DNA from 3 places in the Halomonas huangheensis genome. Region 1 is predicted to be linked to each of the others. Evidence: predicted binding sites of a transcription regulator. Region 1 holds the regulator's gene; each other region holds the start of a gene.
What was found. Region 1 encodes sigma-54, which starts transcription at its own class of promoters, with help from an activator protein. Its sites were predicted from a motif close to TGGCACNNNNNTTGCTNT; they were not measured.
Positions count from the first base shown of each region.

Region 2: speB (agmatinase) is a predicted target of sigma-54. The motif match lies at 3,028-3,045, and genes of this name have one in related genera.
Region 3: AR456_RS00590 (P-II family nitrogen regulator) is a predicted target of sigma-54. The motif match lies at 2,895-2,912, and genes of this name have one in related genera.

Region 1 is NZ_CP013106.1:1,622,497-1,627,601, reverse strand. It holds gene AR456_RS07315 (KdsC family phosphatase) at 1-91, shown strand, start outside; gene lptC (LPS export ABC transporter periplasmic protein LptC) at 95-685, shown strand; gene lptA (lipopolysaccharide transport periplasmic protein LptA) at 682-1,215, shown strand; gene lptB (LPS export ABC transporter ATP-binding protein) at 1,212-1,937, shown strand; gene AR456_RS07295 (RNA polymerase factor sigma-54) at 2,239-3,651, shown strand; gene hpf (ribosome hibernation-promoting factor, HPF/YfiA family) at 3,811-4,119, shown strand; gene ptsN (PTS IIA-like nitrogen regulatory protein PtsN) at 4,126-4,611, shown strand; gene rapZ (RNase adapter RapZ) at 4,702-5,105, shown strand, end outside.
Region 2 is NZ_CP013106.1:450,868-455,972, reverse strand. It holds gene AR456_RS02155 (YfcC family protein) at 1-1,041, opposite strand, end outside; gene AR456_RS02150 (sigma-54 interaction domain-containing protein) at 1,421-2,848, opposite strand; gene speB (agmatinase) at 3,160-4,110, shown strand; gene AR456_RS02140 (YjiH family protein) at 4,184-5,105, shown strand, end outside.
Region 3 is NZ_CP013106.1:124,022-129,126, reverse strand. It holds partial or broken gene AR456_RS20755 (IS630 family transposase) at 1-445, shown strand, start outside; gene AR456_RS00600 (YifB family Mg chelatase-like AAA ATPase) at 698-2,203, opposite strand; gene AR456_RS00595 (accessory factor UbiK family protein) at 2,312-2,653, opposite strand; gene AR456_RS00590 (P-II family nitrogen regulator) at 2,974-3,312, shown strand; gene AR456_RS00585 (ammonium transporter) at 3,393-4,643, shown strand; gene AR456_RS21665 (hypothetical protein) at 4,763-4,888, opposite strand; gene glnK (P-II family nitrogen regulator) at 5,061-5,105, shown strand, end outside.

The DNA of each region.
Region 1 (5,105 bases):
CGGCGCGGTACGCGAAATCTGCGACCAGCTACTGGTGAGTCAGGGGCACTGGCAGAGTGTGCTGGACACTTATCTCCACATGGGACAATAAGTCATGAACCTGCGTGCGTTGCGCCCCGGTTTTCGCTTCTGGCTGCTGCTGCTGTTGCTGCTGCTGGGCTTCGGCCTGGCGCTGATCAACCCGCGCGACAACCAGATCCCCAGCGAGATCCCCAACGACCAGGCAGGCGAGCCGGACTATTATCTGACTGACGCTACCCTTACGCGTTTCAATGCTCAGGGGCAGCTCCATCAGCGCGTGACGACGCCACGCCTGGTGCATACACCGCTGGATGATGTTACACGGCTGATGACTCCCGACCTTGCACTGATTGATGACAGCGGTCGTAACTGGGTAGGCCACGCAGACAGAGGCATTCTCGGCCCCGATGGTAACCCCATCACCCTGAAAGGTGATGCCCATCTTGAAGCCCCTGCCGAGAGATGGCAGATGGATACCGAGATCCTGCACTACGACAGCACCACCGGCCACGCCTGGAGCGAGACGCCGGCAGTGCTGCGCCAACCGCCGCAGGAAATGCGCGGCGACCGCTTCGATGCCTGGATCAATGACAGGCAGGCCCGACTGACCGACAATGTGACCGGCCACCACCCGCCCGAAACCAACAAGGAGCCTGCTCAATGATGCGTCCGAGCCCCGCCCCGCTGCTCGCCATCTGTCTCGCACTGGCCGCTGGCCTGACCAGCTCTGCCGTATCAGCGCTCGACAGCGACCGTAACGCCCCGATCCAGGTCGAGGCCGACCGTCTGGATCTCGATGACAGGGCCGGCACCGCCGTCTATACCGGTGACGTGCGCATCCAGCAAGGCAGCATGATATTGACCGGCAACCGTGTCGAGATCCAACGCAATGACCAGGGCGAATTATCGATGGCTACAGCTACCGGTGAGCGTGCCTACCTGGAACAGAAGCCTTCTCCGGAAGAACCCGTGGTCAAGGGCTGGGGACGCAAGGTGGTCTATCATGTCGCCGAGCGCCGTATCGAACTGATTGATCAGGCTGAACTGCACAAGGCCAACGACACCTTTGATGGTGCCTACCTCGAGTACTTTCTGGATCGCCGTGTGGTTCAGGCACGTTCGAGTGCTGACGGTGTCGATGGCACCCAGCGCATTCGCATGACCCTCGAGCCGGAGAATCAGAGCAACCAATGAAGACTCTTCACGCCCGCAATCTGGCCAAGAGCTACAAGCGTCGTCGCGTCGTCCACGACATCAGCCTATCGATTTCCCAGGGATCGATTGTTGGTCTTCTCGGCCCCAATGGGGCCGGCAAGACGACATCCTTCTACATGATTGTCGGACTTGTGCGCGCCGATGCTGGCGAGATTGCCATCGACGATCATGACCTCAGCCGCTCGGCGATGCATGAGCGCGCCCTGGCGGGCATCGGCTACCTACCCCAGGAAGCCTCGATCTTCCGCAAGCTGTCGGTAGCCGACAACATCATGGCGATTCTTGAGACACGCAAGGATCTGGACCGTAAAGGCCGTGAAAAGAACCTTGAGGGCCTGCTCGAGGACTTCCACATCACACACATTCGCGACAACCCCGGCATGAGTCTGTCTGGTGGTGAGCGACGCCGCGTCGAAATTGCCCGCGCCCTCGCCACCGAACCGGCCTTCATCCTGCTCGATGAGCCCTTTGCTGGGGTCGATCCGATCTCGGTCGGCGATATCAAGTCAATCATCCGCCAGCTCAAGGAACGCAATATCGGGGTGTTGATCACCGACCACAACGTCCGTGAAACCCTCGATATCTGTGATCACGCCTATATTGTCGGTGATGGCCAGATCATTGCTGAAGGCAATGCCGACGACATTCTCGCCAACAAACGGGTCCGCGAAGTGTATCTGGGCGAGAATTTCAGGCTATAAGCACCGAGCCTGTGAGCGTCGAGTAACGAGCTATTCAACACCGCCGCATAGAGCACAGACAGAAGCCCTTCGGGATTCAAGATCGAGCGTAGTCGAAAGCTCACCACTTGCGAGGTTACTTACCGCTTATGGCTTACAGCTTATAGCTACCCTCCGCTCCTGGCTTTTAGCTTGGACCAGGCATCCCCACCAGCCTTGCTCAAAAAAGTCAACGCTTTATCGCCATGTTGGCAAGGGACTTGCATGGCATACTTCTGATGAGTAGGGTAAAGCCTTCTGTCATCAGCAACGGACCTCTCGCATGGCCCTGAAGGCGTCACTGCAACTGCGGTTGGGTACGCAGCTCACCATGACCCCGCAACTGCAGCAGGCAATCGCCCTGCTGCAGCTGTCTACGCTGGATCTTCGCCAGGAGATTCAACAGGCCCTTGAGGCCAACCCCATGCTGGAGCTGGAAGACGACTTCGGCGAGCAGACCGCCAGCGAAACACCGGAAGATGACTGGGCCGACGAGATACCGAGCGAACTTTCGATCGATAGCGACTGGTCGGATACCTACCAGGACTCCGGCAGTTCCTCTGCCGGCAGTGGCGAAGGCCCCGACTTCGAACGTCAGGCATCCTCACAGTCATTGCAGGGTCACTTGAGCTGGCAATTGGCAATGCTCGACATCGATGCTGACGACATGCGCATCGCCGAATCACTGATCGATGCAGTAAACATCGACGGCTATCTCAACCAACCGCTCGAAGAAATCCACCAGGGCCTTCAGCAACAAGGATTCGACAAGCTTTCGCTGAAAGAAGTTGAAGCCGTTCTCAAGCGGCTCCAGCTGTTTGAGCCAACAGGTGTCTTCGCTCGCGACTTGCGTGAGTGCCTGTTGCTGCAACTCGACACTCTGCCCCGAGAGACTCCACTACTGCCCCAGGCCGGACGTCTGGTACGTCAGTTTCTCGAAGCATTGGCCAGTGGCGAGCGGCGCCTGCTCAAGCGACGTCTGGGACTCGACGATGACGGGCTGGACAGTGTCATTGAACTGATCCGCAGCCTTGATCCTCGACCAGGCAGCAGCTTCGGCGACAGCAACGTCGACTATGTGGTACCCGACCTGATCGTGCGCCATGGCAGTGAAGGCTGGCAGGTTGAGCTCAATCCAGAAGCCATGCCGCGCCTGCGCATTCAGCCCGACTATGCAGCTCTGATTCGTCGTGCGGACCGCAGCCAGGACAACCAGTTCCTCAAGGATCATCTTCAGGAAGCACGCTGGTTGCTCAAGAGCCTCTCCAGCCGTAATGACACACTGCTCAAGGTGGGCCGTGAGATCATGCTGCGCCAACTGGACTTCCTTGAGCAGGGCGAAGCCGCCATGAAGCCTCTGATTCTCGCTGACATAGCGGAGAAGGTTGAGATGCATGAATCAACCATCTCTCGCGTAACCACCCAGAAGTTCGTACATACTCCGCGCGGCGTGTACGAACTCAAGTACTTCTTCTCCAGCCAGGTCGGCAACGACGGCGATGCCCATTCAAGCACTGCCATCCGAGCCAGAATCAAGAAGCTGGTTCAGGACGAACCTCCACGCAAGCCGCTCTCTGACAGCAAACTGGTGGAGCTGCTGGCCGAAGATGGTGTTCATGTCGCGCGACGGACCATTGCCAAGTACCGTGAGGCCATGCACATACCATCATCCAGTGAGCGTAAACGTCTGCGCTGATCATCGCCCACTGCCCCAGATCGAGCAGTTCTCTACCTATTCCCCATGACCACCAGAACCTCATCTGTCAAGGCTTGATAAGGACTTGTGCTCAGGGGGTTTGCAAGGCGGCAAAAAGGGTTACAATCGATCTACCATTGCTAGAGCAAGGAGCCTGTCATGCAAGTCAATATCACCGGCCATCACGTCGAACTGACCGACCCGCTGCGTGACTATGTACAAGAAAAGCTCGCTCGAGTGGAGCGTCACTATGACAACATCACCAATGTTCAGGTGACGTTATCTGTAGAAAAGGAGCGCCAACTTGCTGCCTGTACACTCCATGCTGCCGGTGCTGACCTGCATGCCGACGCCCAGGATGGCGACATGTACGCTGCCATAGATGCACTAGCCGACAAGCTTGACCGCCAATTGGTCAAGCACAAGGAAAAATCTCAAGCCCGTGCCCAGGGCGCTGGACTTCGCTGATTCCTCATGACATTGGATGCCATTCTCCCTCCCGAGCGCACGCTGTTCGATGTGCCGGGAGGTAGCAAGAAGAGGGTGCTGGAGTTCTTCAGCACCTTCATCGCCCAAAACACGCCTAGCCTGGATAGCCAGGAAGTATTCAGCCGCCTGATTGGCCGAGAACGCCTCGGCAGTACCGGGATCGGTAACGGAGTTGCCATTCCGCATGCGCGTAATCCGCATTGCAAGGCACCGATCTCCGGGTTTCTAAAGCTGGCGGACCCCATTGATTTCGATGCGATCGACGGAGAACCCGTTGATCTGATCTTCGTGTTGCTGGTGCCCGAGGAAGCCGACGAGGCTCACCTCGCCCTACTCGGCCAGGTCGCCGGCGTGATGAACGACGCGGAGACTCGCCAGCGGTTGCGCCAGGCTGGCTCACAGCGCGAACTGCACGAAAGGTTGCAGGAGGCTATTCTTCGCAGTGCCTCCGCCCGGGATAGCGACGGCTGAGTACCGGCTGCCGCTGCGCCCTTCCGTCACCGTCATTTTGTCACTCATTGCCAGGCATCGCCCTGGCGACCCTTGAGCGGGAGACTGTAAATGCAACTCGTGATCATCAGTGGCCGATCTGGTTCAGGCAAATCCGTTGCATTGCAGGCGCTTGAGGATCTGGGTTTCTATGCCATCGACAATCTCCCGGCCATGTTGCTGGGCTCGCTGGTCGGCGAACTCGAAAACGGACATTCGAAGCGCATCGCTGTCAGCATTGATGCTCGCAATCTTCCGGAAGCTCTGCAGCGCTTCCCAGCGATGCTCGAGGAATTCAGGCAAGGAACTCTGCACTGCCAGGTGGTGTACCTGACCAGTGATGCAAGGATACTGCTCGAACGCTACTCCCACACTCGACGCCGCCATCCGCTGACACGCTACAGCGACATGACGCTGGCCGAAGCCATCGATAGTGAAGAGCAGGCACTGTCCGGTATCCGTGACGTCGCGGACCT
Region 2 (5,105 bases), 1.2 Mb from region 1:
ACTGCTCAGCCCATGGACGATGGTGTCGATGATCTGGGCTTCATTGAGAATCACCTGAATCGACGCCGCCAGACCGATCACCAGCGCCCCGGCAGTCACGCCGGAGGCGCCTTCCATCATCTGCTTGACGATCTCATTGGCGGACAAGCCGTTGACGATGCCGATGACAATCGCGATCAGCAGGAACATGCCGGCGATTTCATTGATGTACCACCCTTGGGTGAAAACCCCGACCAGCATCGCCACCAGGCCACCGACAAATACCACCAGCGTCCACTTGTCGCGTTTCGACATGGAGTATTCCGCCAGTGACTTGCTCATCGCCTTGGCATCACCCGGCTCTTCGAAATCCATACGGGTTACGAAGCGGCAGATGTAGAACGACAACAGGCCCAGCGACGCCAACACCAACAGCGTCCGCAACCAGGCTCCCGAAAAGGTCGGCAACTCGGCTATCCCCTGGGCAACGCCCACGGTATAGGGATTGATCGGTGACAACGCAAAACCGACACCGATGCCGCCCACCGCCATGGTTGTGCCCACCAGACTTGAACAGCCAACGGCACTGGCAATCAATACGGCAATCGGCACCAGCGCGATGTTGTTCTCGAAACCCACGGCGACGCCAAAGAACCCGTAGATGAAGGTACCGACGGTGATGATGACATTGCGGCGCTCGACTCCGGCCCGATGCACGGCGACACCAATGGCATTCTCCAGCGCACCTGTCTTCTGCAATATGTGAAAGAGTCCACCGGCAATGAACACGATGAATAGATACAGAGAGGCCTCATTCAGCCCCCGAGGAATCGCCACAAAGATATCGAAGGGCGATAGCGCAGCAACATCGGTAAGGTAATGAAAGGAATCCGGCACCACCCGAGTTCGACCATCCATCATCACCCGCTCGTATTCACCGGCAGGAATCAGGAAGGTCAACGCATAGGTTGCCAACAGAATCAGAAAGATCAGCACCATCGGGTCAGGCACTGTGCGGTACCACTTCTTGCGCTGTGATAGCGCCTGGTCTCGCGTATTCATATGGTTGTCCTTGTTGAGAACGCAAGGGTCCCGTATCGCGTCCAGCCAATGGCCTGCGGTACCGGACACCGGGGGCAAGATCGTCTCCCGGACAGCAGAAGTGTCCTGACGAGCCATTCATGACAGACAATTTATCATGATAAATTGTTTTTTAACGCTATCACTGCCACCCGCCAGCGCGCAAGATAGGCAGATGCAATTTGTTTGTATCGGGGGGGGGGGAAGAGGGAAGAAGGAAGGTCGAAGAGGGAAGATAGGAGCGGTAAGCGCCGAGTCTCGAGCTGCGAGACAGGAGCCATCCAGTGCTTACCGCTGGTTTACAGACAAGAATTCGGGATGCGGGGGTTAGTTCTCCCTTCTTTCCCCTTCCCTCTTACTTCTAACCTTCCCCCACCCTCAACCCATACTGCTTGAGTTTGCGCACCACGCTGGGTTGGCTGATCGCCAGCCGTTCGGCGATGGCATAGGTCGATGGCAATGTACTGCAGAGTTCCGCGAGGATATCGCGCTCGACTCTGGCCAGCACGGCCTTGAGTCCTTCGTCTTCCATCAGGTTCGCGGAGCTGGCGGTCGCTGTCTCGGTCACATCCTGCGCGGTTTCTCTGCGTGGTGCTTCAGGGCCGCAGGGGTCCAGGGCGCGGGCATGGATAACATCGTTGCTGGCCAACCAGCCACGCTCCAGAACATTTTCCAGCTCGCGAACATTGCCCGGCCAATCATTGCCCATCAATACCTGCCAGACATCACGGGACAGAATCTTGTCACGTCCGTAGCGCTCATTGAGTTTCGTCAACTGATACTCGACGAACCCCGGAATATCCTCGCGCCGCTCACGCAGTGGAGGCAGCGTGACAGGAATCACATTGAGGCGGTAATACAGGTCCAGACGAAACAGTCCTTTCTCGACCCGTTCGGCCAGATCCAGATTGGTGGCTACCACCAGCCGGAAATCGACTCGTCGCGAGCGAGAATCGCCCAGCCGCGTGATACTGCCATCCTGAATCGCCTTGAGCAGTTTGGTCTGCACCGCCAGCGGTAGCTCGCCGATTTCATCGAGGAACAAGGTGCCGCCGGCCGCCTGTTCGATAAGCCCGATCCGTCCTCCCGGCGCGGCACCGGAAAAGGCTCCCTGGCAATAGCCGAACATCTCGGATTCAAACAGGCTCTCGGGAATCGAGGCACAGTTGACGTCGATAAATGGGCCGCTATGTCGCGAGCTCCAACGATGCAGCTGTCGTGCAAAGGCCGTCTTGCCCACCCCGGACTCGCCCAGCATCAACACCGTAGCATCCGTTGGCGCGACGCGACGCAACAGCAATGCCACTTCATGCATGACTCGGCTCTTGATCTGCAGATTACCGATCTCGGACTCCAACGCAGCGACCTCATCATCCAGATCACGGCTACGCTTGAGATGGTCACTGAAGCGCTGCTGCAGCAATGCATATTCCTGCTGCAGCATTTTCAGATCGGTCATATCCATGGAGCGGCTGACCACCGCCAACAGCTTGCCGTTATCGAATACCGGATAGGCTTGAGCGACCACACGTCGCCCGGTACTGGTCTGCTGTTCAACTTGTGCCGGCTGTCCGGTACGGATCACCTCGAGACTCACCGAAGGCTGCAACACACCGGATGCTTCCAACTGCTGCACCGTAGACGAGCAGAGTTCTTCACAGGAGACACCGTACACCGCCGCCGAACCGGGGCTGACATCGTGAATGCGGCCATTGGCTTCGACGATGAAGAAGTGATCACGGGCAGTATCGATGATGGTACGCAGGATCTGGCTGTCGAAATCGCTCATGGCTGATTCACTTTTGCATCACTGATTCGAAATTGTATCACCCGTCACGCCAATGTGATCAATAAATGGATCGGCTGCTGGTCAAGCACTGCCTTATGAGGCATCCAAGCCATCACCAGCGACGTTTCTGCTGGTATCCGCCACTCCAGAATAGACCTTAGTCGTAAAATATCAGTTATTGGCACGCCAGGTGCTAGTAGCTGTTCACCTGGCGCACAGCCTGCGCTCTGACCATGAGTTGTTATGCCCCAGCGTAACTCATGAGACTGATCACAACAGAATCTCACAGCCATCAAACCAAGGAAGCCTTCATGAGCGATTTCAATCAGCCTCTCGGCGGGAACACCATGCCTCGCTCTGGTGGCCCCGCCACCATGATGCGTCTACCGACACAGGAAACTGCCAAGGGGCTCGACGCTGCCTTCATCGGCATTCCGATGGATATCGGCACCTCGAATCGTCCCGGCACTCGCCTTGGCCCGCGTCAGATTCGCGATGAGTCCCGCATGCTGCGCCCCTACAACATGGCCACACGCTCCGCTCCTTTTGACAGTCTGCAGGTCGCGGATATCGGCGATGTGCCAATCAATACCTTCAACCTGCCAAAGAACCTCGACATCATCAGCAACTTCTACGACGAGGTTCTCGCCCATGACTGCGTGCCGTTGACTCTTGGTGGTGACCACACTCTGACCTGGCCGATCCTGCGTGCCATCGCAAAAAAGCACGGTCCGGTCGGGCTGATTCATATCGATGCCCATGCCGACATCAATGAGCACATGTTCGGCGAGGAAGTCGCCCACGGCTGCCCGTTCCGACGCGCCCAGGAAGAAGGCCTGCTCGACAGCAAGCGTGTGGTGCAGATCGGACTGCGAGGCACCGGCTATGCCGCCGAAGACTTCGACTGGTGCCGCGACCAGGGCTTCCGTGTCGTTCAGGCAGAGGAATGCTGGTACAAGTCGCTCGAACCGCTGATGGCCGAGGTTCGTGAACAGATGGGCGATGGTCCGGTGTACATCTCCTTCGACATCGACGGTTTGGACCCGTCCGTAGCGCCGGGTACCGGCACCGTCGAAATGGGCGGTCTCACCGCTCAGCAAGGTCTGGAAATCGTGCGTGGGGCCATGGGACTGAACATTGTCGGCGGCGACCTTGTCGAAGTCGCCCCTCCCTACGACCCCAGCGGCAACACTGCCCTGATGGGGGCCACGCTGCTGTACGAAATGCTGTGTGTTCTGCCTGGCGTCAAACGCCGCAGCTGATCGCTCGATAACGCAACTGACGAGCGCCGCCGCGTGCGGCGCATCAACATTACAAGACCAACGAGTGATGCTTATGTCTTCCCAATTGCACTCCGCAGACACGCTTGCCAGTGACACAGTACCTATCAGCCTGGCCGGGATACTCAAGTTCGCTGTCCCGTCCGTGATCGGGATCCTGCTGTTCCTGGTTCCCTTTTCCACTGGTGAGTCGGTCAATATCGGCATGGGCATGGCCGCTGACTGGCTCCAGACTACCCTTGGCACTGCCCTTCCGGCGATTGCCGTTATCGTCCTATGCCTGTCCGCCGTCATCAGCCTGCTGGTATCACTGACCAGCCCGGGCTGGGCACAGCAAAAGGCCGTTCAGGAACTGTTCAAGGTCTCTCCGCTGTGGCTGGTGACTCGTGTGCTGGGCGCCATCTTCGCCACTCTGACCTACTTCCAGATGGGGCCGGAAATGATCAGTTCAGCCTACACCGGCGGTGTCATGCTCAATGACCTCGCACCGGTGCTGCTGACCTTCTTCTTCTTTGCCGCCATTCTGCTGCCGTTTCTTGTCGACTTCGGCTTCATGGAATTCATCGGCAGCCTGGTCCGTACCCCGTTCCGCATGATCTTCGGCCTGCCGGGGCGCAGCGCCATCGACGCCACTGCCTCCTGGATGGGTTCCGGTACCGTGGGGGTGCTGATCACCACCCAGCAATATGAACAGGGCTTCTACAACAAGCGTGAAGCCTCAGCCATTGCTACCAACTTCTCCATCGTATCGATTGCCTTCGCGTTGCTGGTGACCAGCTTCACCCAGATCAACCACCTGTTTGTGCCTTTCTATCTGACCGTAGTTGTGGCGGGCCTGGTCGCTGCCGTTATCGTGCCACGCATACCGCCGTTGTCACGCAAGTCCAATACTTACTACGAACCGGTGGGTTGCCAGATTCGAGAGGAAAACACCAGTCAGCAGAACCTCCTGCGTTACAGCCTTGGCATGGCCGTGG
Region 3 (5,105 bases), 1.5 Mb from region 1:
CGTGGAGTCCTGTCAGAAAGCCCTGCGAAGTCACCGCCTACTCACACAGCCGCAGGCTGAATGTGCTGGGGTTTCTCAGCTGCGCCGGGGAGTTGGTCTACCACACCGTGACTGACTCCGTGACCACCGAGACGGTCATCAAGGCGTTTGACCAGTTTGTGGCCCAGAAACCCCTCGATACCTTCGCCATGGTGGTGCTCGACAATGCCAGCATGCATCGCTCCAAGGCGTTCAGACGAAAGAGAGTGGAGTGGATGTCACACCGTGTACACCTGGTCTACCTATCCGCGTACTCACCGGAGCTGAATCTGATTGAAATTCTGTGGAGACAGATGAAGTACACATGGCTGCCGCTAGGGCATATCTTTCGTTTGACCGACTCTGTGATGAGGTGCATCGGCTCTTGGCTGACTATGGAACTGATCACGTTATTAATTTTGAATAGGCACTTATCAGCGACGAAGCCAACCGAGTGTTCAGCTGTTTCGCACTGCCAGTACTGATCGGTGACCAGATCGTGACCGTACTCGATATCAAGTCCGATAAGCAGCAGCAAAATATACTGGTACAGAAATGGACATGGATAGCACCGCAGAACGCTATGCTACGTGAAGCCACTAAAGCAGAGCTTGATCAATTCTCGAGCGCTTTCAGTTGGCTTTAAGCAGTTCCTCGCCCCGCCCAAGGGCACCCAGCACTACCGCCCCTTGAACAACCTATCCAGCTGTCGATAGCCAATCGCCTCGATCAGTTGTTCACGGCCGGGGCGCTCCAGGCCGACGAGGTCGGCCAGAGTCAGGGCTACGCGCAGTATGCGGTGATAGGCGCGTGCGGAGAGCTTCAATCGGTCAAGTGTATCGGCCAACCAGGCACGGTCCGGGGCGTTGAGCGCGCAGACTTCATCGAGCCGACGGCCGCTGAGGCGAGCATTGATGACGCCACGTTGCGACTGACGCTGACGGGCGGCCATGACTCGATCACGCACGGCCTGGGAGCTCTCTCCACTCTCGGTGGAGGTCAATTGCTTCGCCTGCAGCGCGGGTACCTCGACCTGTAGGTCAATACGATCCAACAGCGGCCCCGAGACCCGTGACTGATAGCGCTGGATCTGGTTGGCGGTGCAGACACAGGACTGGCGCGGATCGCCAAGATGCCCACAGGGACAGGGATTCATCGCCGCTACCAACTGAAAGCGCGCCGGATAGCAGCGCTCGTGATTGGCCCGTGAAATATGGATCTCGCCAGACTCCATCGGCTCGCGCATGACTTCGAGCACATGGCGGTTGAATTCGGGTAGCTCATCCAGAAACAGCACTCCGTGATGGGCCAGAGATATCTCCCCCGGACGCGGACGACTGCCGCCGCCCACCAGCGCGACGGCGCTGGCAGTATGGTGGGGGGCACGGAAGGGCCGCTGACCCCAATCCTGCTCAATCGCCATGCCGCTGACTGAGCGGATCGCCGCGACCTCAAGTATTTCGTCCTCTTCCAGCGGCGGCAGGATTCCGGGTAGCCGACTGGCCAGCAGGGTCTTACCGGTACCCGGCGGGCCAGCAAACAACAGGTTATGCCCGCCCGCTGCTGCCACCTCCAGCGCATGGCGTGCCTGATGCTGGCCACGAACGTCAGCCAGATCGGCAATCTCGATCGATGGTGGTGCAGGCTCCTGCGGCTGGTAGGGGGCAATCAAGGTCTGACCCGCAAGATGAGCCACGACATCCATCAGGTGCCGGGCCGGGAAGACTTCGAGGCCGCCCGCCAGGGCCGCTTCGGCGGCGTTGGCCTCGGGCACGATCACCTTCCTCCCGGCACGACGCGTGGCCAGAGCGAACGGCAGCATGCCGGTGACCGGTCGTAGATGGCCATCCAGTGCCAGCTCTCCGGCGCATTCGATATCGGCAAGGGATTCTGGAGGCAGCTGACCGGAGGCGATCAGCAACCCCAGCGCGATAGGAAGATCAAAACGCCCGCCTTCCTTGGGCAGATCGGCGGGCGCCAGATTGAGGGTGATGCGGCGCAGCGGGAACTCGAAGCCTGAGGTGGTCAGTGCGCTGCGCACTCGCTCACGACTTTCCTTGACCGCCGCTTCCGGCAGCCCAACCAGCGTCATACCCGGCAGGCCATTGGCCAGGTGGGCTTCAACATGAACTTCCGGGGCTTCCAGCCCCAACCCGGCCCGGGTAGTGACAATCGCCAGAGTCATGGGCGCTCCTTCGCCTGATGAAAAACACCGGCATCGATACCACCCGACTATTGGCGCTGGGTCTTGTCTTACTTGTGACGGACTTGCCCGTGACTGCCCTGCCTGCGATTACTGATCCTGAGCCTTGCCGTGCTCGGAACCGGTGTCTGCCTCGGTGCTGGCATCGGCCTGTGTAGTGCTGGCATCCGCATTGTTGGAAGAATTACGCCCTTCAACAGCGGCTTCGAGACTCGCCACCTGCTTCTCCAGTGCCTCAACCCTTGCACGGGTGCGCTGCAGAACGTCCATGAGAATGTCGAAATCCTCACGAGACACCAGTTCCAGACGGTCAAAGGCGCCGCGCACGACTTGCTGCACGCCTTTCTGGATATCTTCCGGTGCCTGAGACGCGCCCTGCAGGCGCTCGCCAATCTGCTGCGCCAGGCGGCTGATACGGTCCTGACTGACCATGATGCCTCTCCTTGTAAAACCAGTGTGTGCCTAACGACAGGATACGCAAGCCTGACGGTCAGCGCATGCACTGAACGCGTTAGTCGAGCTTCGCTAGCGCATAGCCCGCCCTTGATTGGCGCATATACCACCATACGGTGAACCAAAACAGTGCACCTGTCGTGACAGGGTTTTGTGCAACTGCGAACTTCCGCCACCGAAAACATGATAACTCGTTGAATTAAAGTAACTAACACCAGTTTGGCACACTTTGCGCACTAACGAGTTATCAATGCACAAAGCGGCGACAGGCCGCAACTTCTCCAGCAGGGAGTTCTGGTATGAAACTGATCACCGCCATCATCAAACCGTTCAAGCTGGACGACGTTCGCGAGGCACTCGCCGACAACGGCGTTCAGGGAATCACGGTGACTGAGGTCAAGGGCTTCGGTCGCCAGAAGGGTCACACCGAGTTGTATCGCGGCGCGGAATACGTCGTCGACTTCCTGCCCAAGGTGAAAGTCGAAGTCGCCGTCGACGAAGGCCGTCTGGACACCGTGCTCGAGGCCATCTGCAACGCTGCCAACAGCGGCAAGATTGGTGATGGCAAGGTCTTTGTCACACCGCTGGAAGACGTCATCCGTATCCGCACCGGAGAGCGCGGTGCTGACGCCGTCTGAAGCACTCTTATAGTCCCTACGCATGTTACCTACGCAGGCCTTTCGCTCCGACACACGACTCGATACAAGAGAGAAAATCCATGGTCGATATCAGTGAACTGAGTTACGCGCTCGACACTTTCTACTTTCTGATCTGCGGCGCCCTTGTCATGTGGATGGCAGCAGGCTTCGCCATGCTCGAAGCAGGTCTGGTGCGTGCCAAGAACACCGCCGAGATCCTGACCAAGAACATCGTGCTGTTCGCCGTTGCCTGCACCATGTACCTGTTGATCGGCTACCACATCATGTACTCCTCGGGTGAAGGCGGTTTCCTGCCGAGCATCGGTTTCCTGCTGGGTAGCGAGAACAGCGTAGATGCCGTGCTCGCAGGTGGCGAAGATGCCCCCTACTACTCCGCACGTGCCGACTTCTTCTTCCAGGTCGTGTTCGTTGCCACCGCGATGTCCATCGTCTCCGGTGCCGTCGCCGAACGCATGAAACTGTGGGCCTTCCTCGCCTTCGCGGTGATCATGACCGCGGTGATCTATCCGGTGTCCGGCTACTGGACCTGGGGCGGTGGCTGGTTGTCTGCCGCAGGTTTCTCCGATTACGCAGGCTCTGGCATCGTGCACATGGCAGGTGCGGCAGCAGCTCTGGCCGGTGTGCTGGTACTCGGGCCGCGTCGGGGCAAATACGGCAAGAACGGTGCGATCTATGCCATCCCCGGTGCCAATATGCCGCTGGCGACCCTCGGTACCTTCATCCTGTGGTTGGGCTGGTTCGGTTTCAACGGCGGCTCCGAACTGAAGATTTCTGATGTTTCCTCGGCCAACAACATGGCTCAGGTACTGGTCAACACCAACGCTGCTGCCGCAGGTGGTGTACTGGCCGCGCTGATCCTCGCCAAGGTGTGGTTCCGCAAGGCTGATCTGACCATGGCGCTCAACGGCGCGATCGCTGGCCTCGTGTCGATCACCGCAGACCCGCTGTCACCCAGCGCGCTCAACGCGACCCTGATTGGTGCCTTCGGTGGTGTGCTGGTAGTGATTGCCATCGTTACGCTCGACAAGCTGCGTCTCGACGATCCGGTCGGCGCGATCTCCGCCCACGGCGTAGCCGGCATCTGGGGCGTGATGGCGGTACCCATCAACAACGCAGACGCTACCTTCGGTGCACAGATTCTGGGTATCGCTGGCATCTTCGCCTGGGTATTCGCTGCCAGCCTGGTGGTATGGCTGGTCATCAAGGCGATCATGGGTATCCGCGTCAGTGAAGAAGAAGAATATGAAGGCGTCGACCTGGCCGAATGTGGTCTCGAAGCCTACCCCGAGTTCAACGTCGCCAAGAAGTAACCTCAAGGTTACCCGCGACACCAGTGAGCTGGCGTGCTCCACCTGGCCCCTTCGGGGGTCTTTTTTATGGCTGGTCTCAGGCAGCGAGCTTCGCGCCACGGGCCACGAGTTGCTCAATGTCATCTCCATGGCTCACCGACAAAAGCTCCGAGGCTCAGCCCAGGCGCAGCGGAATACTCCTTGTCCTTGTCCTTGTCCTTGCCCTTGCCCTTGCCTTGGCTCGCCGCTCGTAACTCATAGCTCATAGCTCATAGCTCATAGCTCATAGCTGAAGCATTCTCACACTGGCACTTTTTCAATCGGCCTCTCCCGGAGTATGCTTGTCACACACTGTATTCAGGAAGTGAGCACAACTGGCGCCCATCTCGGCCAGACCGTGCCGAATCTTCTCCCCACGGACAGCAAGAGGATTACGCCATGAAACTGGTGACCGCGATTATCAAGCCATTCAAGCTCGACGAC